DNA from 3 places in the Streptomyces sp. 840.1 genome. Region 3 is predicted to be linked to each of the others. Evidence: riboswitches for the same ligand, from Rfam matches in the RefSeq annotation. Region 3 holds a riboswitch; each other region holds the start of a gene.

Region 1 (5,145 bases), 4.4 Mb from region 3:
CGTACCCCTCGCGGTCGGTGGCGCGGCGATGGTCGTGGCCGGTTACGCGCGAGGCGCCGAGGGCGCCTGGGCCGCCATGGCGCTGACCGCCCTCGCGGTGCTCGTCTGGCGGATGACCGAACCGCCGGAGGGCTACCTCAAGGACGTCACGGCCGGCGTCTTCGCCGCGTTCTACGTACCGTTCCTGGCCACCTTCGTCGCCATGCTCCTGACGGCGGACGACGGACCGATGCGGGTGCTGACCTTCCTGCTGCTGACCGTGGTCAGCGACACCGGCGCGTACGCCGTCGGCTGGCGGTTCGGCAAGCACAAGCTCGCCCCCCGGATCAGCCCCGGAAAGACCCGCGAGGGCCTCTTCGGTGCCGTGAGCTTCGCGATGGTGGCCGGCGCGCTGTGCATGCAGTTCCTGATCGACGACGGCTCCTGGTGGCAGGGCCTGCTGCTCGGCCTCGCGGTCGCCGCCAGCGCCACCCTGGGTGACCTCGGCGAGTCCATGATCAAGCGGGACCTCGGGATCAAGGACATGGGCACGCTGCTCCCCGGACACGGCGGAATCATGGACCGGCTGGACTCCCTGCTGCCGACCGCGCCGGTGGTCTGGCTGCTGATGGTGATCTTCGTCGGCTCCGGCTGAGCGGTCGTACGCGTCGCCACGGATGAGGGCCCACCGTCTCCGGACGGTGGGCCCTCACCCGTTTCCGGTGACGTCAGACACGGTCCCGCAGGGCCGAGCGCATGTGGTGAAGGAGCCCCATCGTCCGCTTGTGCATCCACAGGACCCCGCAACAGAACGCGATCACGCCCACGGCGAAGACCACGGGGAAGGCCAGTGAGCCGGTGGTGGCCCCGAGGACCAGCATGCCCACCGCGATCAGGCCCATCAGGCCCAGCCAGTAGGGCAGCCACCGGCTGCCCCGCTCCATCTTCCCGAGCTGGTCCTCGACCAGCCGCCCCATGAGCGCCCGCTCCTCCGGGTCCTCGGGCACCTCGCGGTGCCGGATCCTGCGGCTGAGGTCGTCGACCGTGCCGGGCCGCGCGCCGGTCGCCCGGCTGGTCCTGCGGCGCTGGTACGCCACGACCCCGATGATCACGGCGGTGTAGAGCAGGCTCTGGACCGCCCATAAGGCCGGATGATCGTCCCGGCGGAACACGGCTCCGAAGCCCAGTCCCAGCACGAAGAGCACCAGGGCCTGTGCGGGCAGGCTGTGACTGAACCAGCGCTTCACGGTGTGCACGACTGATACCTCCTGCGTGGTCGGCGGGCCGTCCCTCTTCCTCCGGATACCCCGTCCGGCCCCGCTCAGCGCTGCTCCGCCGGGCCCCGTCGGCGGGGGGCGGGGGCACCGCCGCGGGTCTGCGACACTGGAAGAACCATGCCTAAGCCCGGAGAACTCACTTTCGTCGCGCCCCGCGGAGCCAAGAAGCCGCCGCGGCACCTCGCTGACCTCACGCCCGCCGAGCGCAAGGAAGCCGTCGCCGCGACCGGCGAGAAGCCCTTCCGCGCCCAGCAGCTCTCGCAGCACTACTTCGCGCGGTACGCGCACGACCCGTCGGAGTGGACCAACATCCCGGCCGGGTCGCGGGACAAGCTCGCGGAGGCGCTGTTCCCCGAGCTGATGTCCGTGGTCCGCCACATCAGCTGCGACGACGACACCACCCGCAAGACGCTGTGGAAGCTGCACGACGGGACGCTCGTCGAGTCCGTCCTGATGCGCTACCCCGAGCGCGTCACGATGTGCATCTCCTCGCAGGCCGGCTGCGGGATGAACTGCCCGTTCTGCGCCACCGGACAGGCCGGTCTCGACCGCAACCTCTCCACCGCGGAGATCGTCCACCAGATCGTGGACGGCATGCGGGCGCTGCGCGACGGCGAGGTCCCCGGGGGTCCGGCGCGGCTCTCCAACATCGTCTTCATGGGCATGGGCGAGCCGCTCGCCAACTACAACCGGGTGGTCGGCTCCATCCGCCGGCTGACCGACCCCGAGCCCGACGGGCTGGGGCTGTCGCAGCGCGGGATCACCGTCTCGACCGTCGGCCTGGTGCCGGCGATGCTGCGCTTCGCGGACGAGGGCTTCAAGTGCCGTCTCGCCGTCTCGCTGCACGCCCCGGACGACGAGCTGCGCGACACCCTCGTCCCCGTGAACACCCGGTGGAAGGTGCGCGAGGTGCTGGACGCGGCCTGGGAGTACGCGGAGAAGTCCGGTCGCCGCATCTCCATCGAGTACGCGCTGATCCGTGACATCAACGACCAGGCCTGGCGCGGTGACCGGCTCGGCCGGCTCCTCAAGGGCAAGCGGGTCCACGTCAACCTGATCCCGCTGAACCCGACGCCGGGCTCGAAGTGGACCGCCTCGCGGCCCGAGGACGAGAAGGCGTTCGTCGAGGCCATCGCCGCCCACGGGGTGCCGGTGACCGTGCGGGACACCCGCGGCCAGGAGATCGACGGAGCCTGCGGGCAGCTCGCGGCGTCCGAGCGCTGAGGCCGGAACCAGCCGTGTAGCCTGGGCGTGAATTCAACTTCATATTCCGACAGGGGAGCGCCACAGCGCTGAGAGTGCGGCACCGAGGACAGGTTGGCCGCAGACCCTCTGAACCTCGCCCGGGTCATTCCGGGTAGGAAGTTCGGACCTTACTCAAGCTGTTGCGCCCTGCCCGCTTCCGGTTCTCCGCCGGCGCGGGCAGGGCCGCGTCTCTTCCTGGTCACCCCCAGGAGGAATCACATGAGCACCACCAAGAAGCTCGCGGTGACCGCCGTCGCCGCGGCGATCGGCGCGACCGCGCTCGCCGGCTGCGGGAGCTCCGACGACTCGGGGTCCGGTTCCGGCGGCACCAAGGGCTCCGGCTCCAAGACCGTCACGCTCGTCAGCCACGACTCCTTCAACGCGTCCAAGGGCGTGCTGAAGGAGTTCACCCGGGAGACCGGCTACACGGTCAAGGTGCTGAAGAGCGGTGACGCCGGCGCCGCCCTCAACCAGGAGATCCTGACCAAGGGCTCACCGCGCGGCGACGTGTTCTTCGGCGTCGACAACACCCTGCTGTCCCGCGCACTCGACAACGGCCTCTTCACGCCGTACGCCGCCAAGGGCCTCGGCCAGGTCGCGTCCGACGTCCAGCTGGACGCCGCGAAGCACCGGGTCACCCCGGTCGACACCGGCGACATCTGCGTCAACTACGACAAGAAGTACTTCGCGGACAAGAAGCTCGCACCGCCGAAGTCCTTCGACGACCTGGCGAAGCCCGCGTACAAGAACCTCCTCGTCACCGAGAACGCCGCGACCTCGTCGCCCGGCCTCGGCTTCCTCCTCGGCAGCATCGCCACCTACGGCCAGGACGGCTACCAGGACTACTGGAAGAAGCTGAAGGACAACGGCGTCAAGGTCGTCGACGGCTGGGAGCAGGCGTACAACGAGGCGTTCTCCGGCTCGGCCGGCGGCAAGAAGGCCAAGGCCGACCGGCCGCTCGTCGTCAGCTACGCCTCCAGCCCGCCCGTCGAGGTGCTGTACGCGGACCCGCAGCCCAAGACCGCCCCGACCGGGGTCGCCACCGCGACGTGCTTCCGGCAGATCGAGTTCGCCGGTCTGCTCGACGGCGCGAAGAACGAGGCGGGCGGCAAGGCCCTGCTGGACTTCCTGATCAGCAAGAAGTTCCAGGAGGACATGCCGCTCAACATGTTCGTCAGCCCGGTCACCAAGGGCGCGAAGGTGCCGGAACTCTTCACCAGGTTCGGGACCACCGCGGACAAGCCGGCGACCGTCGCCCCCGACACGATCGCCAAGAACCGTGAGCAGTGGGTCCAGTCATGGTCCTCGCTCGTAGTGAAGTAGCGAAGCCTCCCGTACGCGGACCGGGCGCGCGCGGGAAGGCCGCGCGCACCCGGTCGCGGCGCGGGAGCGCGGTGCGGCTCGGTCTGATGGCCGTGCCCGTCGCCTTCTTCGCGGTGTTCTTCGCCTACCCCGTCGTCGCGATCGTGGGACGCGGGCTCAAGGACGGCGGCGTCTGGCAGTTCGGCCGGATCGGCGAGGTGCTGAGCCGGCCGGACATCCGCGAGGTCCTCTGGTTCACGCTCTGGCAGGCGCTCGCCTCGACCGCGCTGACCCTGCTGATCGCCCTGCCGGGCGCCTACGTGTTCGCCCGGTTCGACTTCCCGGGCAAGCAGTTGCTGCGCGCGGTCGTCACGGTGCCGTTCGTGCTGCCGACCGTCGTCGTGGGCACCGCGTTCCTGGCGTTGCTGGGGCGCGGGGGTTTCCTCGACGACCTGTGGGGCGTCCGGCTCGACACCACGGTGTGGGCGATCCTGCTGGCCCATGTCTTCTTCAACTACGCGGTCGTCGTGCGCACCGTCGGCGGGCTGTGGTCGCAGCTGGACCCCCGGCAGGAGGAGGCGGCGCGGGTCCTGGGCGCCGGACGGTTCGCCGCCTGGCGGCGGGTGACGCTTCCGGCGCTCGCTCCCGCCGTGGCCGCGGCCGCGCTGATGGTCTTCCTCTTCACCTTCACCTCCTTCGGCGTCGTCCAGATCCTCGGCGGCCCCGGATTCTCCACGCTGGAGGTGGAGATCTACCGCCAGACCGCGCAGTTGCTCGCCCTGCCCACGGCAGCGGTGCTCACGCTCGTGCAGTTCGCCGCAGTCGGCGCGATCCTCGCCGTGCACGCCTGGACCGTACGGCGCAGGGAGACCGCGCTGAAGCTCGTCGACCCGGCGCAGACCGCCCGCCGACCGCGCGGCGCGGGCCAATGGGCGCTGCTCACAGGCGTTCTGCTGACCGTGCTGGTGCTGATCCTGCTGCCGCTCGCCATCCTGGTGGAGCGCTCGCTCGACCTGCCCGGCGGTCACGGCCTCGGCTACTACCGGGCGCTGGGCTCGGCGGCGGCGAACAGCGGTACGTTCCTGGTCGCGCCCATCGAGGCGATCTGGAACTCGCTGCGGTACGCCCTGGTCGCGACCGCCATCGCGCTGGTCGTCGGGGGCCTGGCCGCGGCGGCGCTGACCAGGCGGGCCGGGCGGCTGGTCAGGGGTTTCGACGCGCTCCTGATGCTCCCGCTCGGGGTCTCCGCCGTCACCGTCGGCTTCGGCTTCTTGATCACCCTGGACAAGCCGCCGCTGGACCTGCGGACCTCCTGGATCCTGGTGCCGCTCGCCCAGGCGCT
Region 2 (5,145 bases), 2.3 Mb from region 3:
CACCAGTGTGCAGCTCGCCACGGATGCCGCCGGGCATCCGCACGCCCTCGCGCGGGCGTTCAACACGTTCGACCCCGAGATCCTCGACCTCATGTACGAGCCCGGCTCGGTCTTCGTCCCGCGCCCCGGCGAACCGACGACGGGGTCGCAGCGGCTGCGCGCCAACGGCGAGTTCCTCGCGCTGCGGGTCCCGATCAGAGTGACGCCGCGCCGGACGTACCAGGCGGGCGACATCGCGCTCCTGATCGTGGACTGGCTCGTCGAGGGAGTCGCCGTCGACGGAAGCGACGTCCGTATCGCGGGCACGGCGACGGACATCGCTCGCCGCGGGGCGGACGGTTTCTGGCGATACGTCGTCGACAACCCGTTCGGCGTGGCTCCCCACCCGGGCTCCGGCGCCTGACGCACGCTCAACCGCAGCCGTGAGCATGCCCATCGCGCTGACCGACCGGTGGCGCGAACACGCCTGGCCACCGAGCCGCGCCCCCGACCGCCCCCCGGCTCCCGACCGGGCCGGACCCGGTCGGGAGCGCGGGACGCGCACCGTGGGCGTCAGTCCGCCAGCGGCAGGTACACCCGGTTCCCGCTCGCCGCGAACTCCTTGGACTTCTCCAGCATCCCCGCCTCGATCTCCTCGTCCGAGGCCGAGGCGACCAGGTCGGGAGCGAACTGCTCGGTGATGCTCCTGCTGATCTTCATGGAGCAGAACTTCGGACCGCACATCGAGCAGAAGTGCGCCGTCTTCGCCGGCTCGGCCGGCAGCGTCTCGTCATGGAACTCCCGTGCCGTGTCCGGATCGAGCGCCAGGTTGAACTGGTCCTCCCACCGGAACTCGAACCGGGCGTCCGACAGCGCGTCGTCCCACTCCTGCGCCCCCGGGTGCCCCTTGGCGAGGTCCGCCGCATGGGCCGCGATCCGGTAGGTGATCACACCGGTCTTCACGTCATCCCGGTTGGGCAGGCCGAGGTGCTCCTTGGGCGTGACGTAACAGAGCATCGCCGTCCCCCACCAGGCGATCATCGCGGCGCCGATGCCCGAGGTGATGTGGTCGTACGCCGGTGCGACATCGGTGGTCAGCGGGCCGAGCGTGTAGAACGGCGCCTCCTCGCAGATCTCCTGCTGAAGGTCGATGTTCTCCTTGATCTTGTGCATCGGGACGTGCCCGGGGCCCTCGATCATCGTCTGGACGCCGAGCCGCTTGGCGACCGTGTTCAGCTCGCCGAGCGTGCGCAGTTCGGCGAACTGCGCCTCGTCGTTGGCGTCCGCGATCGATCCGGGCCGCAGCCCGTCACCCAGCGAGTACGTCACGTCGTACGAGGCGAGGATCGTGCAGAGCTCCTCGAAGTGCTCGTACAGGAACGACTCCTTGTGGTGTGCGAGGCACCAGGCCGCCATGATCGAGCCGCCCCGGGAGACGATGCCGGTCTTGCGGCGGGCGGTCAGCGGCACGTACGGCAGGCGCACGCCGGCGTGGACCGTCATGTAGTCGACGCCCTGCTCGGCCTGCTCGATCACGGTGTCCTTGTAGATCTCCCAAGTCAGCTCCTCCGCCCTGCCGTCGACCTTCTCGAGGGCCTGGTAGAGGGGCACGGTGCCGATCGGCACGGGGGAGTTGCGAAGTACCCACTCACGGGTGGTGTGGATGTTGCGCCCGGTGGAAAGGTCCATGACCGTGTCGGCGCCCCACTTGGTCGCCCAGGTCATCTTGTCCACCTCCTCCTCGATGGAGGACGTCACCGCGGAGTTGCCGATGTTGGCGTTCACCTTCACCAGGAACCGCTTGCCGATGATCATCGGCTCGATCTCCGGGTGGTTGACGTTGGCCGGCAGCACGGCCCGGCCTGCGGCGATCTCCTCGCGCACCACCTCGGGCGCGACGTTCTCCCGGATCGCCACGTACTCCATCTCCGGGGTGATCTCGCCGCGTCGGGCGTACCCGAGCTGGGTCACCGGGTTCCCGTCCCGGCTGCGCCGCGGCTGGCGCGGGCGGCCGGGGAAGACCGCGTCCAGATTGCGCAGCCCGCCGCGCGGCGAGGTGTGCTTGATCCCGTCGTCCTCGGGACGGGCGGCGCGGCCCGCGTACTCCTCGGTGTCGCCGCGGGCGATGATCCAGTTCTCGCGCAACGGGGCGAGTCCGCGGCGGACATCGGTGTCGACACCAGGATCGGTGTACGGCCCCGACGTGTCGTAGAGCGTCACGTCCTTGCCGTTGCTGAGGTGCACCTGACGGACCGGCACCCGGAGGTCCGGGCGCGAGCCCTGGACGTACCCCTTGTGCCAGCCGATGGACTTCCCGGCCTCGTCGCTCTGATTGGAGGCAGGCATACGTGCGTCCGCTGTGGTCATGAGACCTACTCCCTACGCCGGCATTACCCGGTAACAGGTTCGGCGGTCGGCGCAGCTTGTCCCGTACGGACGTACGGAGATCAGCGCCCTCTCAGCCCGGTGCTCCGAGCTCCCGCGTGTGCAAAGGTGCCACCACGCTAACGCCCTCGCGGGTGTGCTGAACAGTGGGCCTCGCTCGTCTTGCGATGATCGGCCGGTGACGTCCCCCCATATCGTTCCCGAGCAGCCGTCCCATCAGCACGCCCACACGCACTCGCACGGACCCGCCGCTCCCGTGTCCAAGCACCTGCGCAAGGTGATCGCCGCCGTGCTGATCCCGTTCGCGGCCGCGGTCGCCGTCGGTCTCGTCGTGCTCTGGCCCGGTGGTGCGCCGGCGCACGAGCGCACCGGTGTCGGTTTCGACCGGCAGACCCAACAGGCCAAGGTGGTGAACATCGACAAGGTCGACTGCAAGGACGTGAACGCGGCCCAGCTGCCCGTCGACGGCGAGACACCGCCGGCCAAGGACCCGGCCACCGGCGGCGGGGCCGCGGACTGCGAGAAGGCCACGGTCGAGGTCACAAGCGGCGACGACAAGGGGCGCACCTTCATCGAGGTGATCCAGCCCGGCGCACCGCGACAGCTCCGCGAGGGGCAGGAAGTCGTCGTCGCGTACGCCCCCGACGCGCCCCACGACCTCCAGTACTCCGTGACGGACGTGAACCGGAAGTTCCCGATGGCGCTGCTGGCCGGGATCTTCGCAGTCGCGGTGGTCGTCGTGGGCAGACTGCGCGGGGTCATGGCGCTGGTGGCGCTCGCCCTGTCGTTCGGCGTGCTGACCCTGTTCATCCTTCCGGCCATTCTGCAGGGCTCGAATCCGCTGGTCGTGGCAGTGGTCGGGGCGAGCGCCATCATGCTGATCGCCCTCTACATCTGCCACGGGCTGACCGCCCGCACCTCCGTCGCGGTCGTCGGCACCCTGATCTCGCTGCTGCTGATCGGGCTGCTCGGCTCACTCTTCATCGGCTGGGCGAGCCTGAGCGGGAACACCGACGACAGCACGGGCCTCATCCACGGCCTGTATCCGCACATCGACATGAGCGGTCTGCTTCTGGCCGGCGTCATCATCGGTTCCCTCGGGGTGCTCGACGACGTGACGGTCACCCAGACCTCGGCTGTCTGGGAACTGCACCAGGCGGACCCGACCATGAGTGCGAAGCAGCTTTACCGGGCAGGTATCAGAATCGGAAGGGATCACATCGCCTCGGTGGTCAACACCCTGGTGCTCGCCTATGCGGGCGCCGCGCTTCCGCTGCTGCTGTTGTTCTCGATCGCCCAGAGCAGCGTGGGCACGGTGGCCAACAGCGAGCTGGTGGCGGAGGAGATCGTTCGGACACTGGTCGGCTCGATCGGGCTGGTCGCCTCGGTGCCGGTGACCACCGCGCTCGCGGCGCTGGTCGTCTCCGCAGACCGTACGGGGGTCGGCGCGGAAGCCGGAGCTTCGGCACCCGTACGGAGTGGCAGAGGACGCCGGCGACGGGCGAAGGCCTGAACAGGTGCACACGGAGAGTGATTCACCCGTTCGGCAGGTGTGGTGTTCGACCGGCACCCGGGGCCGGAAGGGCGGTTCCCCGTCAGCCGGCGTTCTGCTCCTCGGCCAGAATTCGCCCCAATGCCTCTTCCAGATTGCCCTCGAAGTCACCCAGCGTGCACTCCTGGCCGAGCGGGACGAGCTTGTCCGTCCGGTCGAGAAAGGCCACAAGAGGTGCTGTGCCCGCCCTGAAGAGGGCACGATCCGCCCCCACCTGGAGCCGGATGTGGACGTCGCACAGCCCTTCGGGCTCGGTCGGCCCGATGTGTACGTCGCCGTCGCCACTGGGGCTGTTCAGGCCATCGAGCAGCAGCTCACGGCCAAAAGCCCAGGTGACGGGGGCATCGCCGGGGAGATGGAAGGTCATCCGGATCGCGTACGGATCGCACACTTCGTACCGGAGCTCCACCGGGATACGGAATGAGAGCTCCTCGGAGACGAGGAAGCTCATCATGACCTCAGCTTGAACCGACTCGCGCATCGTTCAACCCCGCAGTAGATGAATCTGGCCAGGAATGATCCCCCATGGCCCTATTGACGCCATCGTGGTGCACGCGATAGCAGATCACAAGGAGTGATTTTTCAGATACTGATAGAGAACACGAACGAACGCAAGAGGCTGGCCACTTCGCCACGTAGTCGTTCGACTGCGGGGAGCAATCGTTCTTCCTGATCCAGGGGTACCGAAATGGCCATCGCCGCTGCCGTGAAGCCGGCCGCGATCGGGATGGCCGCGCAGACCGTCCCGAGGGCGTACTCCTGCCGCTCGATGACGGGTTCCATTCGCTCCAGCGACCGCAGCCGTTCAAGGAGCTCCGGACGGTCGCGTACGGAGTACCGGGTCAGCGGACGGACCGGATGGCGGTCGAGGTGGTCCTCGAGGGCCTTCTCGTCGAGCTGGCTCAGCAGACACTGGCCGATCGCGTGGGCGTGCCCGGTCTCCTGGAAGGCGGCCCATTCGTCCACCGCGGGCGCGGCCGGGGTGTCGGCGACCGCGAGGAGTTCGATCTCGCCGTCGCGGTAGACGGCGCAGTAGACCGGGGCGCCGACGATGTCCCGCCAGCGGCCCAGGGACTGGGCCATCCGGCTGCGCCGGTTCTGCAGAGCGCCGTCGCCCACCAGCCGCTCGGCGGCGGCACCGAAGAGGAAGACGCCGTTCTCACGGCGGAGATATCCCTCGTGGGTGAGGGTGCGAAGCAGGTGGTAGGCGGTGGGCAGTGGAAGCCCCG
Region 3 (5,145 bases):
CGGCCGCTGCGGCACCGCAAGCGCCGGATCAGAACGCCGGGCGCTCCGGATCGAGCGCCGCACGCCCCGCCACCGGCGACGATGCCTCGGCGAAGTGGCGGCGCGGGATGCGGCCGGCGCGGTATGCGAGGCGCCCGCCCGCCACCGCGTGCCGCATCGCGGCGGCCATCAGCTCGGGCTCCTGGGCCCGGGTCACCGCCGAGGCGAGCATCACAGCCGCGCACCCGAGCTCCATGGCGAACGCCGCGTCCGAAGCCGTCCCGGCGCCCGCGTCCAGGATCACCGGGACCCGGGCCCGCTCGGTGATCAGCTGGAAGTTGTGCGGGTTGCGGATGCCGAGCCCCGAACCGATGGGGGAGCCGAGCGGCATGACCGCCGCGCACCCCACGTCCTCCAGTTTCCGGGCCAGCACCGGGTCGTCGTTGGTGTACGGCAGCACGGTGAAACCGTCGTCCACCAGGATCTCCGCGGCGTCCAGCAGCTCGACCGGGTCGGGCAGCAGGGTGCGCTCGTCGGCCACCACCTCCAGCTTGATCCAGTCGGTGCCGAGCGCCTCGCGGGCCAGGCGGGCGGTGAGCACGGCCTCGCCCGCCGTGAAGCAGCCCGCGGTGTTCGGCAGGACGCGGATGGAGAGTTTCTCCAGCACCGAGAGCACGGAGCCCCGCACGGTCGGGTCCAGGCGGCGCATCGCGACGGTGGTCAGCTCGGTGCCGGAGGCGGTCAGCGAGCGCTCCAGCACGTCGAGGCTGGGTGCCCCGCCCGTCCCCATGATCAGCCGGGAGCCGAAGACGGTGTCCCCGAGGGTGAAGAGGTCGTCGGACACGGTCAGCCTCCCTGGACAGCGGTCAGGACCTCGACCCGGTCGCCGTCGGTGAGCGTCGCGGCGGACCACTGCCCGCGCGGCACGACGGTCTCGTTCAGCGCCGCAGCGACCCCCGACGTCGCTGAGGTCAGGGTCGCGACGAGGGCGTCCAGGGTGGTGCCCCCGGCGACGGTGACGGCCTCGCCGTTCACGGAGACGGCCAGGGAAGTGGGCGCGGTCATGCGTGCTGCTCCTGTCGGACGGGGGCGGCGGCCGGGAAGCGGCCGGGGGAGAAGGGGCGGGCCACCTCGGGCAGCTCGCCGTCGGCCAGCAGCTGCGCCATGGCGTCACCGGTGACCGGGGTGAGGAGCACCCCGTTGCGGTGGTGGCCGGTGGCGAGGTGGAGGCCGGGCAGCGCGGTGCGGCCGAGCAGCGGGGCGTTGTCGGGGGAGGCGGGGCGCAGACCGGCCCGGGTCTCGGTGAGCGGCAGTTCGGTGATGCCGGGCACCAGCTCGTGGGCGTCGCGCAGCAGCTCGTAGACCCCGCCGGCGGTCACGGTGGTGTCCCAGCCCATCTCCTCGCTGGTGGCGCCGACCACCAGCTCGCCGTTCTCGCGCGGTACGAGATAGACGTGGCTGCCGCGCACCACGGCCCGCACGGTGCGGCTGAGGAAGGGGGCGTACGCGGTGGGTACGGTCAGCCGCAGCACCTGGCCCTTGACCGGGCGGACCGGCGGCAGGACCTGATCGGGCACGCCCGCGAGCCGGCCGCTGAAGCTGCCGGCGGCGAGCACGACCTGATCGGCGGCCGGCTCCGAACCGTCGGTGAGCACGGCCCCGGTCGCCCGGTCGCGCACCACGCGGAGCCGTTCGGCCCGCTGCCGGTGGAAGACGACCCCGGCCCGCTCGCACGCCGTCAGCAGCGCGGCGGCCAGCCGGCGCGGGTCGACCTGGTGGTCGCCGTCGACCCGGAGGCCGCCGCGTACGCCGGGCGCGAGCATCGGTTCCAGACGCCGGCACTCGCGGCCGGTCAGCCACTCCGACTCCAGCCCGGAGCGGCGCTGCAGCTCGTGCAGCTCCCGCAGATGGGCGCGGTCGTCGGTGTCCAGCGCGACGGCCAGGGTGCCGCAGGCGCGGAAGCCGATGTCCTGCCCGCTCGTCGCCTCCAGCTCGGCCGCGAACGCCGGGTAGCGCGCCGCGGAGGCGACGTTGAGCCCCAGCAGCATCTCCTCGCCGTAGTGCAGTTCGGTGACGGCGGCCAGCATCCCGGCCGCGACCCGGGCGGCCCCGCCGCCGGGGCCGGGATCGACGACGGCGGTCGACAGACCGCGCTGCGCGGCCCGCCAGGCGGTCACCAGGCCGATGATCCCGCCCCCGATGACCAGGACGTCGGACCCGCTCGCGCGGTGGACAGGCATGGGCATCCAGCCCCTCCCTTCGCCGGCATGACCCGGATCAGGTTCGTACGGTCGGAGGCCGCCCAGCCTCCCTCTCAGCCCGGTGCGTCCGGGCTCCCGCGAGTCTTTTACGTGGGCCACCCTAGACCCCGCCCCCCGTACCGGGTAAAGCAGGAGGGCGGCGGTACGGGGACCGCGAGGGACCCCTTTCCTGACGGACCGTCAGTTGATTAAGGTGGTCGGGTGAACGAGCAGCAGCGGGCGGAGCGACCGGAGCGGCAGTCGGAGCGGGCCGGGCGGCGGGTGGTCGTCGTCGGTGCGGGCATGGCGGGCGTGCAGACGGCGGTGGCCCTGCGGGAGCAGGGCTTCACCGGCGCGCTCACCCTCATCGGCGCCGAACCCCACCAGCCCTACGACCGCCCACCGCTCTCCAAGGCGGTACTGCTCGGCAAGGCCGAGGAATCCGCCTTCGACATCGACTTCGAGACACTCGGCATCGAGCTCCGGCTGGGCGTCGAGGTCGCGGGCCTGCGTGCCGCCGACCACGAACTGGACACCTCCCAGGGGCCCGTCCCCTACGACGTCCTGGTCGTCGCCACCGGCGCGGAACCCGTCGTGCTGCCCGGCTCCGGGGGCGTGCCCGGCGTCCATCTGCTGCGCACCCTGGACGACGCGGCGCGGCTGCGGCCCGTCCTGGAGGCGCGGCACGCCGTCGTGGTCGTCGGCGCGGGCTGGATCGGCGCCGAGTTCGCCACCGCGGCCCGCGCCGCGGGCTGCGAGGTCACCGTCGTCGAGGCCGCGGCCCGGCCCCTCGCGGGCGCCCTGCCCGCCGAGGTCGCCGCACCGATGGCCGCCTGGTACGCGGAGAGCGGCGCCGAACTCCTCACCGGGGCGCGGGTGGCCCGCGTCGAGCCCGGCCGGGTGGTCCTGGCGGACGGCCGCACCCTGCCGGCCGACGCCGTCGTCGTGGGGATCGGCGCACGGCCCGCCACCGGCTGGCTGGCCGGCTCCGGTGTCCAGCTCGGGCCCGACGGGTCGGTGACCGCCGACGCGGCGCTGCGCACCTCGCTGCCCGACGTGTACGCCGTGGGCGACTGCGCCTCCTTCCCCTCCGCGCGCTACGGGGCGCGGCTGCTGGTCCACCACTGGGACAACGCGCTGCAGGGCCCGCGGACCGCGGCCGCCCACATCATCGGGGCCGCGGGCGAGGGCGGGGAGGAGCCGCCCGCCTACGACCCCGTGCCTTATTTCTGGTCCGAGCAGTTCGGCCGGTTCGTGCAGTACGCGGGCCACCACGACGGAGCGGACACCCTGCTGTGGCGAGGCGATCCGGCCGGCCCCGCCTGGTCGGTGTGCTGGCTGCGCGACGGTGTGCTGGTCGCGGTGCTCTCCGTCGGCAGGCCGCGCGATCTGATCCAGGGGCGCAAGCTCATCGAGGCCGGCACGCGGCTCGACCCGGAGCGGGCCGGTGACGCCGCCGTGCCGCTGAAGTCGGCGGTATCCCGGTAGCCGGGCCTCCGGCGGGGGGCGCGGGGCCCTGAAGGGCGGAGTCCGGGTGTCGGCTGTCAGTCCGGGATGGCAGGCTTGTCCCGTGACCGAGATTGACGCAAAGATCGATGCTCTCGTCCCTGCCTGGCTCCACCTTCCCGATATCGCCGAAATGTTCGATATCCAGGTGACGCGTGTGCGGCAGCTGGTCAAGGAGGGCCAGCTCATCGCCGTACGACGTGGTGAGAACCGGGCGCTCCAGGTGCCTGCCGCCTTCATCGACGGCGACAAGGTGGTCAAGGGCCTTTCGGGGACCCTGACGCTCCTGAGGGACGACGGCTACTCCGACGAGGAGATGCTGGAATGGCTCTTCACCCCCGACCCGAGCCTGCCGGGTACGCCCGCGCAGGCGCTGAGTGAGAATCGCGGCACGGAGGTGAAGCGCCGCGCCCAGGCGCTCGCCGTCTGACCGACAGCCGTACCGGGGGTGCGGGCCGCACGGCGCGGCCCGCACCCCTCCGCAGCGCCGCCTGCCGACTCCGCACCGCCTACCGAACGTCATCGTTTTCCCGGGGGGAACCGCACCATGTCCACGCCTCGCGCGCAGCTGTCCGACGCCCGGCTCTACCTGTGCACGGACGCCCGCAGGCGTCAGGGAGACCTCCCCGAGTTCCTCGACGCGGTCCTCTCCGGCGGGGTGGACATCGTCCAGCTCCGCGACAAGGGCATGGAGGCGGCCGAGGAGCTCGACCACCTCGCGGTCCTCGCCGACGCCTGCCGGCGGTACGGCAAGCTCCTCGCGGTCAACGACCGGGCCGACGTCGCCCACGCCATCGGCTCCGACGTGCTGCACCTGGGCCAGGGCGACCTGCCGGTGCCGGCCGCCCGCGCGATCATCGGCCAGGGCGTGGTCATCGGCCGCTCCACGCACGCCGAGGCCGAGGTCGACGCCGCCGTCACCGAGGCGGGCGTTGACTACTTCTGCACCGGCCCCTGCTGGCCCACCCCGACCAAGCCGGGCCGCCACGCACCCGGCCTGGACCTCGTGCGCTACGCCGCCTCCCTCGCCCCGGCCCGCCCGTGGTTCGCCATCGGCGGCATCGATGCCGGCAACCTCGACGAGGTGCTCGACGCCGGAGCGCGCCGCGTCGTCGTCGTCCGGGCCCTCACCGAGGCCGCGGACCCGGCCGCCGCCGCCGCGGACCTGGCCAAGCGGATCCGGGCCCGCGCCGACGCCTGATCCGGCGGAACGGCCGGGGCGGACGGGGCTCCCGAGGGGCGTGTTTGGGACATCGGTGTCCGAAGCGTGGACAAGTACCGGTCAATTCGGGCAAATCTCGCCAGTTCGGTTGGGTGGCCGTCACGCCCTGGTTAACCTGCCGGTATGGCCCTTGGCACACCCTCCACCAGGACAGATCGCGCGCGCACCGTGCGTGAGATGCTCGCGACCGGCAAGACC

Evidence for each region. A riboswitch is a leader RNA that binds a small molecule or an ion and turns the genes downstream of it on or off. The one in region 3 is predicted to bind thiamine pyrophosphate.
Region 1: it holds a riboswitch for thiamine pyrophosphate, as region 3 does, so the genes downstream of both, EDD93_RS00395 (thiamine ABC transporter substrate binding subunit) here and thiO (glycine oxidase ThiO) in region 3, are expected to answer to the same signal.
Region 2: it holds a riboswitch for thiamine pyrophosphate, as region 3 does, so the genes downstream of both, thiC (phosphomethylpyrimidine synthase ThiC) here and thiO (glycine oxidase ThiO) in region 3, are expected to answer to the same signal.

Annotation. Positions count from the first base shown of each region.
Region 1 is NZ_RJUU01000001.1:98,193-103,337, reverse strand. It holds gene EDD93_RS00410 (phosphatidate cytidylyltransferase) at 1-634, shown strand, start outside; gene EDD93_RS00405 (hypothetical protein) at 708-1,235, opposite strand; gene rlmN (23S rRNA (adenine(2503)-C(2))-methyltransferase RlmN) at 1,374-2,480, shown strand; TPP riboswitch at 2,522-2,638, shown strand; gene EDD93_RS00395 (thiamine ABC transporter substrate binding subunit) at 2,721-3,824, shown strand; gene EDD93_RS00390 (iron ABC transporter permease) at 3,911-5,145, shown strand, end outside.
Region 2 is NZ_RJUU01000001.1:2,205,672-2,210,816, forward strand. It holds gene EDD93_RS10080 (DUF4440 domain-containing protein) at 1-403, shown strand, start outside; gene thiC (phosphomethylpyrimidine synthase ThiC) at 553-2,346, opposite strand; TPP riboswitch at 2,339-2,472, opposite strand; gene EDD93_RS10090 (YibE/F family protein) at 2,543-3,877, shown strand; gene EDD93_RS10095 (SsgA family sporulation/cell division regulator) at 3,960-4,397, opposite strand; gene EDD93_RS10100 (helix-turn-helix domain-containing protein) at 4,499-5,145, opposite strand, start outside.
Region 3 is NZ_RJUU01000001.1:4,520,720-4,525,864, forward strand. It holds gene EDD93_RS20680 (thiazole synthase) at 29-823, opposite strand; gene thiS (sulfur carrier protein ThiS) at 826-1,044, opposite strand; gene thiO (glycine oxidase ThiO) at 1,041-2,219, opposite strand; TPP riboswitch at 2,217-2,329, opposite strand; gene EDD93_RS20695 (NAD(P)/FAD-dependent oxidoreductase) at 2,523-3,707, shown strand; gene EDD93_RS20700 (Rv2175c family DNA-binding protein) at 3,790-4,155, shown strand; gene thiE (thiamine phosphate synthase) at 4,273-4,926, shown strand; gene metF (methylenetetrahydrofolate reductase [NAD(P)H]) at 5,071-5,145, shown strand, end outside.